Regions from separate parts of the Heyndrickxia acidicola genome, predicted to be linked through region 3. Evidence: riboswitches for the same ligand, from Rfam matches in the RefSeq annotation. Region 3 holds a riboswitch; each other region holds the start of a gene.

Region 1 (6,398 bases), 1.3 Mb from region 3:
GGGGCAACTGTATGGACGTATTCAACAAATTACGCTTTCAATGGTGACTATAATTTAAAATATTATAATGGTTATCTATATGTTATTTATACATCAAGTTCAAGTGGTGTAATTTATGAAAAAATAGACCCGTCCGCTGGTACAAGAATATCCATATCAAGTTTAATTTCTCAAACAGGATCCCAGTCGATTATTCTTGATAAATATTTCTATACGTTTTATAGCGGAACAGTTTATCAGTTTGATATTACAACAGGTTCCCAAGTAGCAACGTGGATAGGTCTTGCTAGCAATGTTTCTGCTATTGATTATTTGAACCAAGTATATTTTAGTAACACTGCTACATCTGTGATCGCTTTTAACTATTCAAAAGTTCAGCAATGGACCTATGCATTAACTTTTCCTTATGCACCTTCGCCATTTGTGATTATGAGAAATGGGTATTTCTGTAATGATTACCAAAATGGTAATAACATTAAACTGAATATAAATGGAACTTTAGCTTATAAACAGACTTGTCCCGTAGCATCAAATTGGGGAACGGATACAACCCGTTTTTTCTATATGTATGATACAGACGGAATTATAATAGTTTGGCAAATAACCGTTTCAAGTAACACCTACAACAACTTAGGTCAATATTTTGAAAGTGTCACACTATCATAGGAGGTTTTAACATGAGTATTTTTATTCAATATGAAAAAGAAAGCGACACAAAAGCAAGGGTGACTTTACAGCACTATGAACCGGCCTCCTTACCACCTGAAATCCTAGCGATCGGGGAATTGGTTGATTCCATCCCACATCCAAACCCGCAACCTGGACAGTCACCTGTTTTATATTTCAATCCAACGGATAAAACATTTTCTTATGAATACGTTGATACTCCACCAACACCTGAAGAGCAACTAAAAGCTTTACAAGACCAACTTAAAACAGCAGATCAAAAATACAAAGAACTAGATTTAACTACAGCTGCACTTGCAGATGTTCGAAATGCAAAGATGGTCCAACTAGATGAAGCATGTAATAATACGATTGTAGCCGGTTTTGACGCAACGGTTAATGGCACTTCATATAAGTTCTCTTGTTCACTAGCTGCCCAAGCAAATTTCCAAGGGACAGATACTCTTTTCAAGGATGGGGCAATCACTCAAGCTGAATGGACAGTAATAAACACTAATACAGGTAAAACCGAACGAATCAACATAGATCAGACAACATTTAACACTTTAAAGCTCCAAGTTTTCCAACATATAAACTCAAACATTAGCAAACTCAGAAACACATTACAGCCACAAGTGGAAGAAGCTACTACAAATGCAGATGTAGATAAAATAAATTGGTAAAGGAAGGAGGGGTGAAACCATGTTTCAGCCTTTTAATTTTGTCTTTTACCGGGGGAATTCGTGGATTTCTAGGATTATTAAGCTTTTTACCAAAGGACAATATAGCCATGTTGCCTTAATGCTGGACCATATTCATATTCTCCAGACGGATTATAAAACTCCGGTTAGCATCCAGCATTTTAACTACAAGAGCAAAAGCTATGACGTTTACGAATTGGCCATAGAGCTTACCGAACAACAAAAAAAGCTGCTTATTGATTATATAAAAGTAAATCTAAGCGATAAGTACGATTGGAAGTATATTATTACAAGGGCTTTAAACATTTTATTTGGTACTCCTGTAATTAAGTCTAAGGGACAGGTAAACTGTGATGAGTTGATTGTTGATGGGTTTCGTGAAAAGCTGGGGATTGATTTATTGGACCCAACAGTTTTGCTTTCACCTACTTCACTTTCAACCAGTAGATATTTGAAAAAGCTAACAGCAGAGTAGGACGCTCTGATTCAAGAACAAGCATATTTATCGAATCACTCAAGCATTGATAATTTGTGCCGATATTAATGTAGGATAATTTCCCTATTGAAAAAGGCAAACTAATCGAAAGGTTAGGACGCAAAGCTATGGGTCTAAAACTCTAATGGAGTAATGATTGCCAGGCTGCCAAATCGGTACAACCCGCATTTGGTTAAAATTTTGTGTGGAGGAATGTACATGGGTGAAAATAATCAAGAATTAAAGAATAGCATAAGAAAATTCAACTGTTTATTAGAAGGGCAACCGGACAACTCTAATTCTGTGGTTGAATTTATATCATTTCTAAGATATTTTTTAAGAATAAAGGCAAAGGATCCAATACCTACAATTGAAGTTATGACATTAATTAAAGAGTATAAGCCCATAGTTTTTAATATCTTAAAACAAATGTCTAAAAAAAATGATAGGCTAAGATTTCTAACAGAATTATCAATGGGGTTAACCTTAGCTGAAGAGAGATTGAATAAAATTATCCATTAAAAATCATTATGCATCTTTAAATAGAAGGTGTATTTTTATGTCTAAATATAGATCGGAATCACAAAGCTTAAAATTAAAATAATATTGAAACCTATGATTAAAAAACTATAATAAAATGGTATATAGTAACCAAACCCTAATTTGAAAAAGGCAAACTAATCGAAAGGTTAGGACGCAAAGCCATGGGTCTAAAACTCTTATGAGTAATGATTGCCAGGCCGCCAAATCGGTACTATCCGCATTTGGTTAAATATATGTGGAGGTAATGAACATGGGTGAAAATCAAAAATTAAAGATGAGTATTAAGAATCTTTACAATTTGCTAGAGGAATATCCAGACGAATCAACTTCTGCTTGTGAATTTTTAAACTTTCTAAGATCTTTTTTAAGAATAAGCGCAAATCCATTACCTATAAAGGAAGTTATGACATTGATTAAAGAGAATAAACCAACAGTACTTTTTACATTAAAAAAGATGTCAAATACCAATATGATGGTAAGAATCCTAACAGGATTATCAACGGATATGGATATAAGAGTGGCAGAATACAGATTGAGAAAAATAATTAAATAAATATTAGTAGACAAATCAGCACCTTTGAAAAGAAGGTGTATTTTTTATGCTCTAAGAGGAGCAAGGGGGTCAGACATGGGTGAAATGACAATGGAGCAAAGGGTTGCAGAGCATGAGAAACGCATTCAGGATCTCGAAAAGAGTTATGGGGAAATGAAAAATGAGATGCTTACGGTACGTACAAGCCAGCTAGAGATTCACAATGCTCTGCTTACAGAAAGCAAGGAGCAAAAATCATTAATTAATAAACAGCGTCAGGAGCAAGATGATCTTCTAAACCAGCTTATTGCTCATACGCTTGGAATAAAAAAAACAAGTCAATCTAAACGTTGGGAACTTGCTCTTTCTGCCATTGGTGGAGGGGGCATTTTATATTTATTAATTCAAACAACAATTCAACTACTAAAACAATAGGAGTGATTTCTAATGATGAAATACTTATCTAATCTTAACTGGTGGAAGCAATTATCCTTAAATGCATTAACTCTTTTAACAGCCCTATTAGCAGCCTTAACAACAGCGCACATTCATGTCAATTGGTTTACAAGTGACACTGTAAATGTGATTGCTCAGTTTATAATTGCCTTTGGTATTTTCTTTGTTGGCTCTTGTGCCGGTTTAATAAATACTTATTTAACTATAAAAAGCAAAGAAAAGGCTGCTAAAGTTGCTGAACAACATCAGAAAGAACAAGAAGCAGCTGCAGTCGCAAAAGTGGAAGCAGCAAAACAAATTGTAGCTTCTGCAGGCAACACTCAACCTTCTACTGAAGGTCCTGTCACAGTAATCCCAGTACATAGCAATTAAATAAAGGGGGATGAATTAATTGAAAAAAATAAATAAATTTACAGCTGGGCTAGTCCTTATATTCGGACTAGCTTTTTCTTTTGGATCTTATGCCCATGCAAGCAGCACTCCAGACGTCGATTTTATTGACGTTAGCCATCATAATAATGAAGATGGTTTACCGCTTGCTTTCTATCAGACTATTAAGGCTGGAGGTATCGGCGGGGTAGTTGTAAAGGTATCAGAAGGTTCATATTATGTGGATCCTGCAGCATCCGTCAACATTGCAAATGCAAAACAAGCAGGATTAATCGTAAATGCATATCATTTTGCCAGGTTCACTAGTAAACCTTCAGCAAAGACCGAAGCTGATTGGTTTGATAAAAAATTGCAATTAGTCGGATTTGATAAGAAAAAGGATGGATATGTTGTTGTTGATGTAGAGGCAGATACTCTCTCGAGTAACCCTGCTGCCCTTACAGAATATACGAATACATTCATTACAGAGATGAAAAACCTGGGCTATTCTCGAATGGATCTATATACTGGTTCATCTTTTTATAACAACCGATTAAAGCCACAATCCTTAAACGTTTCTAAACCATGGCTAGCATCTTATCCGGGAAATCCAGTTAAAAACCAACCTACTGCAAAGTTTAGTAATGGTAAGGGGGCGTGGCAGTGGTCCCAGAATTACCGGTTTATCGGAATGGCCAACTACGGTTATTTCGATGTAAGCGAGGATTATGCCGGGAAGTATACTGTTAAGACTGCAGCTACTCAAAAGGTGACGAAGTCCGTAGGGACCATCCAAAGTGTTTCACTTGTAAACTATATGAAGTCCAAGCACATGGACGCTTCTTATTCAAATCGTTCCAAGCTTTCCAAGTCTTACGGTATAACCAACTACCAAGGGACGTCAGCACAGAATTTAGCTTTACTTTCCAAATTGAAAAGTGGAGTTAAGCCAGCAAAGACAAATACGTCTAATAGCAAGCTTACTTCGCAGCCTATAGTAAAAAAGCTAACTACAAAAACGTATACAGTCAAAAAGGGTGATACTCTTAGTGGAATTGCCCAAAAGTATCAATTAACAGTGTCCGAGGTGAAAATCATCAATAAACTGAAATCAAATATTATTTTTCCAAAACAAAAGTTGCAGATAGAGTAGGTATAATCTATTGGTTTTTGGGGATAATTAATGTGAATCATTTTGCACAAATAGCCCTTATTGTATAAGGGCTATTTGTGCGAAATTGAACGATGTAAAACAATTAATTTTCCATTAAAAAGGAACATATTTATACTGTTTGCAATTTCTAGATAAACATCATGCTTTTCAAACAGTGAAAATTAACTAGGGGGTCTAAAAAAATTGCTTTAGACCAATTATCGACATGTAATTTTATAGAAATTAAGTATAATGGTGATAGCACTAATTTTAGGGAAATTTGAGGATGAGAGGTAAACAAATGATAAAATCCTTTAGAATTAAAAAATTCAAACAGTTTGAAGATATTCAATTTGAAAACCTAAACAAGATTAACATTTTTTTAGGTAGTAACAATGCAGGAAAAACCACGATTTTAGAATCAATCTTTTCGTTTGTAAGTGGTGGGAATGTAAATTCATATGTCAGCAATATATTAGCACGTAGGGCTAATAATATAACCGGTATATATGATTTTACCGAGAGGGTATTAGGCTTGCCTTATAACAATAACGAAAAACCTTTTAACTTTAGTTTTTCTGCGACTCATGATAATCAAGAAACAACCGTAGATCATATTTTTGAGCCGTATAGTATATTTGCAGATTTTAAACCTCAATTAATGGGTAGTTTTGGTAATGAACAAATTGAAAGTAACATTCAAATGAACCAAATTAACTTAGGTCACATAAATATTGCTTTGCAAGGAAACCAATCAAATCAGAAAATCGGTAAGTGGAATGTTAAAATAAATAATAATTTAGTAAAAAGTGTGGATTTAGGATTCCCCCCATTTTTTCCTGAACTTCAAAGTGACCCACTAATGTTAGGTAGGTTCGTGGATATACTTACTCATCGTGATCAACTTGAGAATACAAAGATATATTCATTCTTAAAACGCAATGGGATTATGGGTGACTTTCTGGAGGAGTTAAAAAGTTCATTTCCGAATATAGATGGTATAGATTCAATACCATACCCTGATGGAACTTCTTCACCAGTTTCTTTTAAAGTAAAAAATAAAGGGTTGCTGCCAATGTATAATTTCGGTGATGGTGTTCAACGCTGGTATAATATACTTGGAGGATTAATCTTGTATCAAAACGCTGTCCATTGTATAGAGGAAGTTGATGCAACTTTCCATCCTACGGCACAGAGACAGTTGTCAAAAAACTTGTATAAGTATGCAAAAAAATATAACAACCAGTTATTTTTAACTTCTCACAGCATTGAGTTTATAGATAATCTTCTACAGTCCATTTATGAAGATGATAGCACCTTGAATGGAGAAGATATAGTTAGAATAATAACTATAAAAAATGATGTCCCTAATAATAAAGTTTTTACGCGTGTCTTAACAGGTAAAGAAGCATACGAAACAAGAGAAAAATACCAATTGGAGTTAAGATAAACGATGAAGTATATAATTTTATGCGAAGGAAAAACAGATTCCATTTTGTTATC
Region 2 (6,398 bases), 1.3 Mb from region 3:
AGAGTCATTATAAAAGAGTCAGCATCTGAAGCCGAAGAAACAATAAGCTACCAAATGCCGGCTTTTGCATTAAATGGAACGTTAGTATATTTTGCTGCTTGGAAGAAGCATATAGGATTTTATCCAACTTCCAGTGGAATGAATGCCTTTAAAGAAGAAGTGGCAGAGTATAAAGGTACAAAAGATTCAATCCATTTTCCTTTCACTAAGCCGCTGCCTAAAGAACTTATTAGGAAGATAGTGGAGTTTAGAGCTGCAGAGAATAAGAACAAGGGCAAGGAAAAAATAAAATAATTTCGAAACGAGATGCCTTACTTCAGCTTAATTGGCTGAGGGCATTTTTATTTTTCAAAAAAAAGCACCGCAGAAAGCGGTGCGAGTGGGAAAGCATGTATAAAGCGAAAAACCATGATTAATGTTCTAAAGGTGTTCTTCTTTCACGGTTCACAAATGGGATAAAGACCAAGGAATATAACGCACAAAGTCCTACAATTACGTATACAATTCTTGCGATCGCTCCGCTTTGTCCCCCGAAAATCGCTGCAACAAGGTCAAATTGAAATAATCCTACTAATAGCCAGTTAATTCCGCCAATAATCAAAAGAATCAATGCGATAACATTAAACGCTTTCAACTTGGTCCCCTCCTTTATTTGGTTACAACACTTATATACCCTGGAAAAAACATCCCAAACGCTATTTTTATACAAAAGTTATACAAAGGTTATACAAATAATTGTACGGAGATAAATCGATTGATAATAGTACTTATTTTTCTTTTTTGAAGCCAAGTTCCTTTAGCGCTTGCTTCATGCTTGCCAGTGTTCGGATGTCTCCAAAGCTAACGCCAAGGCTCACAATGGTTTGGGCAATTTCCGGACGGACCCCTGTAATAATGACTGAGATGCCTGTCAGCCGAATGGCTTTTATAATTTGGAGAAGCTGGTCAGCCACCATGGTATCAATAATGGGAACACCTGAGACATCCAGGATGATATCAGTGAGCTTAAGCCGAGCTCCTTCCTCCAAGGCTACCTCCATAATAAGCTTTGCACGATGTGTATCAATGGCCCCTACTAAAGGGATAACGGCAACATAGTCAAAAATAGGCACGACAGGAACAGACAGCTCTTCCAGTGCTGTGTATGCAAGCTTCATCAGATGTTGATTATGTTCGTCATAGAGCTTTCCATAAATACGGCTTATCTGATCGAGCAAAGGGTCAATAATCCTTGAAACGTCGAGCATGGTTATAGCCGAGAACTGGTTTTTTTCAAGCTCTTCAGAAAAAACATCCCAAATAACCGTTCGATAGCATGTAATGGCTTGAAGCGCATCATTTAAGGGTAAATGGTTGAATATTGCAGCATGTCCTGCATTGTTGGCCCATTTTTCAACCTCTCTTACTATATCTTTGTTTTCCCTATACAGAGCTTGCCCAAATAGCTGTATAAGACTAGCCCGATATTCTATTCGTTCCTCGAGCGGGAGAGGAGCAGCATCCAGCTTTTTCTCAAATGCATCGCCTTGCTTTCTCCCAACATGCTCAGCCAGCAGCTGGCTGTTTTGAATAATTTTATTTCCGATATACATTAATTCGTGTTTCATATTCATCCTCTCCCTAAACTCACAGCTTAACTGACATTCAAGCTTTTTACCTTATACCCCATTTTCAATATTTATTCACATCGTTACGATAAGGAAAAAGAGCCGCTTTAGTTTAATATATGGAAAATTAGTCTTTACAATTGAAGGGAGTTATGTACAAGGCACTATGCAAATTCTATATCTAATGGTGATCGAAGATGAAAACGAGTACCTTGAGAAGACAACTGCAGGAAGACCAGAACGCTGCCAATGGCTATGTTATACCAATGATGATTTTAATCCACAGTTGATTGAAGCAAAGAGACTCCTCTAAGAGAAAAACGCTTCAAGGAGCTGGCGCATTGGCGCTGTAGAAAAGGATTCAAAAAAAAATCCGGCAGCAAAGGCCGGATCAAAACAAATATAAGGGGGTTAAAAGTAAAAAAGGGTTAATGCTTGTCCTGATTACAAGTATAGAAAAGAAATCTTAAAATTCCCTTAAATTATTGTTTACTTTATTCAGAAATTTTTTCACCTACTCCATATGTATAGTTCAACTGGAATAGGCCTCTTAACCTAAAAAAATGCAGAATATTGTAGACTTTTGACGAAAAAGAGCATTATAATGGAAATAAATGTACTATTCATTCGATAAAGGCAAACTTATTGAAAAATAAGGACGCAAAGCCGCGAGCCTAAGGCAGTACAAAGAAATGCTAGGGCAGTCGGGCCGCCGAATAAGCAGTGGACTTAAATAGGGAAGCTTCCGTTCATATTTCGGTTGCTGCTTTCCTGTTTTTTCGTATTGGCACGCTATTATCATGGCCTGCAAATGCCCCTCTTAGCTTGGCGATCATAATCATTGTAGAAAAGGGGAGAGCGGGAGATGACAATTCATGAGGTCATTGAGAAAGGAAACTTCACACATCATTATCAGCCCATTTATAACATTCAAAGTAACTCAGTGATTGGTTATGAAGGGCTGCTTCGTTCGGAAAAATATCCTAATCCGGAGCAGGCATTTTTAGAGGCAAAAGAGAAGAACAGTCTTTTTGAGCTGGATTCTCGTTCACTTCAAAAGGCCATTTTCACATATCAATCCGCCGGATATTCAATTGATAACGGGCTATTATTCCTGAATATTATTCCATCCACATTAGAAAACAAAGATTTTTTAAATTTTGTGAATAAAATAATGAAGGAGAACCAAGGCCAACAACTCGTACTGGAAATTAGTGAAACTGAGGAAATGACGGTAAGCAGTGAAATGATAAGAAAGCTGGAAAAACTAAGAGGCCTTGGCATCAGGATTGCAGTTGATGATTTTGGAAAAAGCTATTCTCATTTCAAAACCATTATTGAAGTGGTTCCTGAATTTATTAAATTAGATCGGTATTTGACTGCGGATCTATCTTCTTCCTTAAAAAAGCAAGCGATCATCCAATATTGCCTGGATTTTTGCAGCCAATTTAACAGCAAGCTTATTTTAGAAGGGATTGAAACAGAACTGGAGCTGGAGATGGCAAAGCAGCTTGGTGTGATATATGCTCAAGGGTTTTTTCTTGGAAGACCGGCAATACTTCCCAAAGCATACCAGCAGGTGGTTGTTTAAGATATACTAAGTGCAGAATAGAATGTATGCTTACTGGCGTTATATGCTTGGCCGAGGCTGATGTTGGAGGTTGCTTGTTATTTAACAGACAGCTGCCGTACGCTGAGATAATCTATATAGGCTAAAGGGGGGGATGGAATGAATTCACTAGTTTTGGAGAAATTGAGCGTTGCAGTAATGGCCATCGATAACCATTTTACCATTACAGTTGCAAATCAAATGTGCAAGACCATATTAGGAATTGAGCCTAAAGAGGCGATTGGCAGAAACATTGATAAATTTTTTAATTATCCTCCAGAGTTCACAAGGACTCTTCAGCATACTCTTGAAAGAGGCGAAAACTATTATTATGAGGTCTTCCCTTATAACTGGGGCCCCTATGAGAAAACACTGAGCCAGCGCTCTGTGCTGCTAAAGGATGAAAATGGTGAAATTGCGGGTGCCATGATTGAATTTGAAGATATTACAGAGCGCTACCTTGAACAGGAAGAATACAAAGCCTTTATGGAGGAAATCGCTATTAGCATTATTCCAGTGGCAGAGAGAATTGGCATGGTTGTCCTTCAAAATCTTCCTTTTGATCTCGGGCTCGATGGTTTTAACAATCTGTGTGCAAGGGCAATGGAAAAAACAAAGAATCTGAAGCTCCGTTCTTTGGTTCTCGATGCTTCTTCCCTTCCTGCTGTCAGGATCCTGTCCTCTATCCAATCCTTTAAAAACATTTTGGCAGCTTTTAGGCTGATCGGGATTGAAATTGTTATTGCAGGAATTACCCCTGAAGTAGCCATTCAGGTAGTGAATGAAGGCATTGATTTTACGGACATGGAAACATTTGCCGATATGCTTCAGGCGTTGGAATTTCTAAAAGGGAAATTAAAGTGATGGACATGGCTGCTTTTTAATGGAAGCGGCTTTTTTTTATGCTTGTATGTCAGGATATGTTTTTTAAGCGGCTGAAATGTGAACTGGGAATTTAGAAGGATTATCGATTTCAGGGAGCGAATAGTTATAAAGCATACGCTTCACTGAAGAAAGAGGGATACAGTATGGAACCAATTCTTTTAGATTTTCCTAACGAGTTTGAAACAGAGCGGTTAATCATTCGAATGCCAAAGCCTGGCGATGGAAAAGCGGTCTGGGAAGCGATTCAAGCATCAATTGAAGAGCTGAAGCCATGGATGCCGTGGGCTAAAATAGATCAAACGATTGAAGAAACCGAAGCAAATACCAGAGAGTCATATGTGGCTTTTTTAAAGCGTGAAGACTTAAGGCTGCTGGTATTTTTAAAAGATAGCGGACAATTTATTGCTTCTTCAGGCCTGCATCGAATCAATTGGTCCATCCCAAAGTTTGAAATCGGCTATTGGATTGATACAAGATTTAGCGGTAAAGGGTATATGACAGAAGCAGCACAGGGAATTGAGGAATTCGCAAGACGTGAGCTGAAAGCGCGACGGATTGAAATTCGCTGCGATTCCACAAACGTCAAAAGCAGAGCCATCCCTGAACGCTTAGGATTTACATTGGAAGGCATCCTGAAAAATGAAAGCCGCGCCATTTTGGGAGATGGGTTAAGGGATATGTGTGTGTTTGCTAAGGTGTTTGATTGAGGGATCTTAGTGTCTTTGGGAAGGTTTAGAACTGAATTTGTAGATATCGAGAAAAAACTCCTAATGCCAAGCTCAGCATTAGGAGTTTCTTTATTATTCATGGTCGATAATCGTTAATAGTTCATCAAGCGGTTTACGCGTTTTAGCAGGAGGAATTTTTGCTGGATAACCAAGGTGGACTAACCCAACAATTTTCTCGCCGGGTTCAACGCCGATTGCTTCACGAAAATCCGATTGAAGAATGTAAGCAGGTGTTTTCCAGGCCATGCCAAGTTCTTTTTCCAGTGCAAGGAGGTGAAGATTTTGAATAACGCAGCTGGCTGTAGCGTAATCTTCTTCACGTATTCCGAGATTAGGGTCTTCTTTCATCACGACCGTTAAGAGGACAGGAGAGCCCATAAGCTTTTGGTAGCCTGCTTCTCCGGCTTTTTCTCTTAAATCTGGATCCTTTTCTTTCTTTTTCGCAACATTTCTGCTTACTTCAGCTAGGCGTTTTCTGCCGTCGCCTACCGTCAGGATAAAGCGGAAAGGCTGGGTCATTCTGTGATTTGGAGCCCACATGGCAGTGTCCAGCAATTCTTTCACTAACTCTACAGAAACCGGACGATCCTCATATGCGTTAACGGTACGTCTTTCTTTAATAAGCTGAGCTAATTCCATAGCAAAACCTCCGATACTAACTATACTAATTTGCCTGTCCATGGAGACTGCCGTCTCACTGGACTGGTGACATCTTCCAAAGGGAAGCCTTTCCACAAGCATACCACAAATGCCTATGAGAAGGGTAGGGGTCAGACCCCTTCTGTGCTTTAACGTATAAAAGGGGTCAGACCCCTTCTGTGCTTTAATGTGTTAAAGCCTGTTTTTTTCTCTGTTGTCTTCTTTGGAGAACCAATCTTGAAGGAACAGCCAGAATGGCATAATACTTTGTGCGGTTTTCTTAGGATCGGGAGGTACTCCTTTTAGCTCGTACCAATTTACAGAGCAAGCGATTTTTGGTATACTTTTAGAGTGCTATTTTATCCGGAGGAGTACCCAAGAGGCTGAAGGGGGCGCACTCGAAATGCGTTAGGGCGGGCAACCGTCGCGTGGGTTCAAATCCCACCTTCTCCGCCATATTACATAACAACAACGAATGAGGCTTCCTTTTGTACATGTGCAGAAGAAAGCCTTTTTTGTTGATTTTCCCTTGTGAGCTAAGTGAGACTTGTGCATCTAACCGTTTATTCAGATCAACTTACTAGTAAATGATTCGCATACCCATTACAATGAGTGTATGTATGACAGGAGGAGAACACAGTGAATCTTTTATCCATTCAGACACTTGATGAACGGTTAGGTGCAATCCGAAAGCTTTCCCTTCCTTTTCAGGAACGTGCAGCCGACAATGATAAAACTGGCCGGTTTCCTTTTGAAAATATAGAGGAACTGAAAAATAGTAAATATACCGCCTTAACAGTCCCAAAGGAATTTGGAGGCGGCGGAATTTCCTTATATGAGCTTGTACGTCTGCAGGAAGCTATTGCGGTAGGTGACGGCGCTACCTCGCTTTCCATTGGATGGCATATGGGGATGATGATGAATCTTTCT
Region 3 (3,964 bases):
GTGCGGCATAACATTTTTTAGTGTACAAACTGGCAGCAAGCATCACAAATGGGGATCTTTTTCTACTAAAACCAATAAGCATTCCTTTTAATTTTGACGGCGGACATACACCATTTTAAAACAATAGAGCAGCATGTCTTTTAAAAAACCTTAAACTTTGCAAGGTAAAATTGGGTAAAGTGACCAGTACAACTAAGGCATTACACCATATAATGATATCGTATCAAAGATAAATTCGAGGAGGAAAAAAATATGCATTATGATAATTTAGGCTATAGCAACGTAGGAATGGGTGGCTTTAGTAATGTGGGATTTGGTCATAGCAATGTGGGATTCGCTCCTAGTAATGTAGGATTTGGCGGGTATGGCCACATGGGAGTACCAGGATGCCATATGCCTGTTGAAGAGTGTCCGCCGACAGTTATGCCAACTCAATTTGACCCAGGATGTGTTTCTCCACCTAGAGAATATGTGAAAACAAATGTTATAAATAAAGTAGTTGCACACGTCCATCCAACTCATACTACTAATGTTAACAGACACGTTATTCATCACGAGCACTATTTCCCTCACACTGAATCTTGTGTAAATGAATGCTGCGAAACACACTCCATGTGTGGAGCACCAGTAAATCCTTGCTGCGGAGGACCAGTGCCATACGGACCAGGGTTTGGCCACGGACACGGCTTCGGCTGGGGACATGGTTGCTGCTAAATTTTAATAGAACAGCACAGGGGCTGTGAGCAATCACCCCTTGTGCTTTTTGATGTTGTTGAAGCTGCTCGTTTTCAGCTCATTCGTGTGAAACAGTGTTTAACACGAATGAGCTGAAAAACAACAGCGTTCTATAACAGAGCCTCAAAAAAAGACATCCAGTCAAGATGCCACAATCGTTTTAATGCAAAGTCGGAAGACAGGATTCGAACCTGCGACCCCTAGTCCCCCATACTAGTGCTCTACCAAGCTGAGCTATCCCTATATAACTTAGTATTCAAATTAATTTAATTATATACAATACTATCCAGGGTCACAAAACCTTATAAAAAAATGAACATAACAGTTGTATAAGAACATACTTTCGCATAAACTAAAGCTAAATAACTAACTAATTATCCAGGAGTGTTCAAATTGGAGCTAAACATTCGAGTACTGGTGGTTATTGAAGGCAGTCGATCTCTTCACTTTGGACGTTTTAAAGTGAATGACCTCACTTTCCCGCTGAATTCCCATGAGGAAGCTGCCCGCTATGGTTACCAGGTGTATCAAAGAATTAAATATGAAACCGGCTACCGGAAAACAGAGTTGCTAAATGCCACATACAATGGAGAACATGATATTACAGACCTCGTAAAAGAAGTGGAAAGACAATTATTGAAATGACTATAAGCGCCTTTTGTTTTTTGTTATACATTTCTGGACATGTTCTGGCCTCCATGTGGAGATGGCTTTACATAAGGGATACCCGCCTATACGCCTTGCAGCTTAGTTGAATACACTAACTCAAACAGGAATTTTATAAAGGATGGTTGATTATGCCGGCTTTTTTAGGAGGCGTTCAAATCTTGAATGTCAGCGGAACCGCTGGGGTCCATTTCGGAGACTCCGCCTACCTCTCCCCTAAATCATCAAGCTTAACTACAAATGGAGCAGGCGGCGGAAATGAAGGGGCTTTTGTTACAAGCAACAATTGCGTCAGCACAAATAATACTATTGATACAAGTATTGCGGAACAGCCAATTACAGCAAACAATTAGTGCAGTGTATGGAATGGCAAAAACTTTTTAGCCGAGAGCAGTTTTTGCCTTCTTCATCAAAATGCTGCCTCATTATTCTTTCGTAATAATTTCGCCTTTTTATTCGCTTCTCGTCTAATACATAAACATTAAGTTTACTTATTCGTTATACAATACACCTTATATTAAATTCATTAAAATAAATCCTAAAAATCATTCATTTAACGCTAATACTTTTTACTTTTTCTGCCGATATAATGTGTAAATCATTAACATTTCTTACAAATAGGAGCAGCGGCAATGCTAAAAATACTTTTACCAAAAGACCTAGTTGATGAAATTGAGCAATTAAGGCATTCCATGATGGTTTTAGGACTTCAGAAAGGGCTCAATGATCCTGAAACGATAAAAACCAGCCAAGAATTAGATAAACTAATAAATTTAACGTTGAGAAACGGTTTAGAAGCATCTTAATGTGCTTCTTTTTTTGTAATTTCTCTTAACTGACCAAGTCCGTTTTTAAAAAAACCAGCATTTTTTCCCCAATAAATATGATAAAGCCAACAATCACATGTTGGCTTTTAAACTAAATGTATTATTGGACAAGCATTTTCAATCTATTATTTGCTACCCTTGATTCCATTGATGACTCGGTTAAAATTTGAAGCATCATATTTTTATTGGCCATCTTCTTCAAGGTGAAAAAAACCGTTGGCTTATACTCTTTAATAATCGTCATAATTTCAACAATTGGCAGGGGATCTTTAATGCTGATCTTCAAAAAATCCCTGAGAAAACTTAAAAATTCAGCGGCATTTTTAGAACGATCCGGATACTTTTCTAATAAGTCGTAAAATCTCCTTATCCAGCTCTTTAGTTCTCCATGTTCTTCACCCATGTACATTACCTCCACATAAATTTAACCAAATGCGGACAGTACCGATTTGGCGGCCTGGCAATCATTGCTCATAATCGAGCTTTAGACCCATGGCTTTGCGTCCTAATCTTTCGATTAGTTTGCCTTTTTCAAATTAGGGCATTATTATTAACCCACTTTATTATCTAATTTTTATTACTAGATTTCAAGATTATTCAGTGTAAATAGTCACGGTTTTGCAAAATGTTAAGGTAAGATTAACAGAGCCTAAGGGGAAAAGCTTCGACTCAAGTGAATTTTTTGTGGTGACCGGAGAGTAATTAACTGGTAAATCGAACAGAATAAAGCATTTTTCAGAAAAACTTAAACAGTATAATATTATCTAAGTTGAAAATCAATGATTTTGACAACTTCGTGAACGTTCCCTTGAATTAATATTATCTTAATAAAGCTATGTAATAATAAAAGCCTAATAACATTTTGTGATTAGGAGTGTTTTAAATGACTATTTTATTTGAAACAGTCAAATTAAAAAACCAAATTATTCAATTACGAAAAAAACTAATAAATGTGACGAAAAAGAAGGGTTCAAACCATCCAGAAACCATAAAATATAGCAGAGATTTAAATAAGCTTATTGATCAATTTCAATCCTTAACCTTAAATTAAGCTAAAAACATATAAAGCCCGGGTTGTTTACGTTGTTCCTGATGCCATCGGGCTTTTTCTTTTGGACATCTTTCAAGACACCTTTCAAATGTGGATATTCCGACACTAAAAATAACTAGTTTAGATGGTATTGCAATCCTTCTGAACGTCTTTTTTTCATATGTACAAAATACATCGCATTACATCTAAAGCTATTACAAAGTTCCTACCTTAAACGATTGGTTAAGCAATTAAAGAGACGAAAGGTATAATCGGTCCAACATACGGTCTAAGGTGCCGTTATAATAGCCAGTTAGACTCCGTAAGTATTTACGGTTACTCGCCTGAAAAGTCGCTTTAATTGCCTGTAAACTGGCTTGTAGAAGGTCATTCATATCGAATGCACGTTTAAGGTAAGACTTATGAGCTAACCAAATGCCATAAATCCTGTTCGTTAGCTTAAAGTCCTCTACATGGCTATTTACAAGCAATTTAAAACGAGCATATGTCGAAGTAAAAGTTTGGATGTTAGCAGAATACGTATTATTTATAATTGTTTTTGAGTTTATGGGATTTTGTGAGCTTTTTGGTGTGACAGACTTTTGTTTTTCCGGTGTGGCAAGCCCATCATCCTCTAATTGAGCTGGCAGTATTTTGATAAGGTTGCTCGTTTGCCGACGATTTCCTGTTTCTCGCATACGTTCTG

Evidence for each region. Region 3 has a riboswitch for cyclic di-GMP ahead of A5N88_RS13590 (hypothetical protein). Riboswitches for the same ligand answer to the same signal wherever they lie in the genome.
Region 1: linked by a shared signal. The riboswitch ahead of A5N88_RS07320 (hypothetical protein) and the one ahead of A5N88_RS13590 (hypothetical protein) in region 3 are both predicted to bind cyclic di-GMP.
Region 2: linked by a shared signal. The riboswitch ahead of A5N88_RS19320 (EAL domain-containing protein) and the one ahead of A5N88_RS13590 (hypothetical protein) in region 3 are both predicted to bind cyclic di-GMP.

What each region holds. Positions count from the first base shown of each region.
Region 1 is NZ_KV440953.1:1,568,155-1,574,552, reverse strand. It holds gene A5N88_RS07340 (PQQ-binding-like beta-propeller repeat protein) at 1-666, shown strand, start outside; gene A5N88_RS07335 (DUF4376 domain-containing protein) at 678-1,349, shown strand; gene A5N88_RS07330 (hypothetical protein) at 1,369-1,842, shown strand; cyclic di-GMP riboswitch class I at 1,928-2,015, shown strand; gene A5N88_RS07325 (hypothetical protein) at 2,062-2,364, shown strand; cyclic di-GMP riboswitch class I at 2,504-2,590, shown strand; gene A5N88_RS07320 (hypothetical protein) at 2,636-2,938, shown strand; gene A5N88_RS07315 (hypothetical protein) at 3,014-3,352, shown strand; gene A5N88_RS07310 (hypothetical protein) at 3,365-3,745, shown strand; gene A5N88_RS07305 (GH25 family lysozyme) at 3,765-4,895, shown strand; gene A5N88_RS07300 (AAA family ATPase) at 5,182-6,345, shown strand; gene A5N88_RS07295 (DUF3226 domain-containing protein) at 6,349-6,398, shown strand, end outside.
Region 2 is NZ_KV440953.1:4,151,961-4,158,358, forward strand. It holds gene A5N88_RS19305 (iron chaperone) at 1-294, shown strand, start outside; gene A5N88_RS19310 (DUF378 domain-containing protein) at 413-634, opposite strand; gene A5N88_RS19315 (STAS domain-containing protein) at 768-1,607, opposite strand; cyclic di-GMP riboswitch class I at 2,233-2,324, shown strand; gene A5N88_RS19320 (EAL domain-containing protein) at 2,473-3,198, shown strand; gene A5N88_RS19325 (STAS domain-containing protein) at 3,337-4,080, shown strand; gene A5N88_RS19330 (GNAT family N-acetyltransferase) at 4,245-4,808, shown strand; gene A5N88_RS19335 (nitroreductase family protein) at 4,902-5,468, opposite strand; tRNA gene A5N88_RS19340 (tRNA-Ser) at 5,834-5,924, shown strand; gene A5N88_RS19345 (acyl-CoA dehydrogenase family protein) at 6,108-6,398, shown strand, end outside.
Region 3 is NZ_KV440953.1:2,895,196-2,899,159, forward strand. It holds gene A5N88_RS13570 (CotD family spore coat protein) at 253-714, shown strand; tRNA gene A5N88_RS13575 (tRNA-Pro) at 908-976, opposite strand; gene A5N88_RS13580 (hypothetical protein) at 1,129-1,380, shown strand; gene A5N88_RS13585 (spore germination protein) at 1,533-1,754, shown strand; gene A5N88_RS24420 (aspartyl-phosphate phosphatase Spo0E family protein) at 2,034-2,207, shown strand; gene A5N88_RS13590 (hypothetical protein) at 2,329-2,631, opposite strand; cyclic di-GMP riboswitch class I at 2,677-2,765, opposite strand; gene A5N88_RS24425 (aspartyl-phosphate phosphatase Spo0E family protein) at 3,112-3,279, shown strand; gene A5N88_RS13595 (hypothetical protein) at 3,510-3,964, opposite strand, start outside.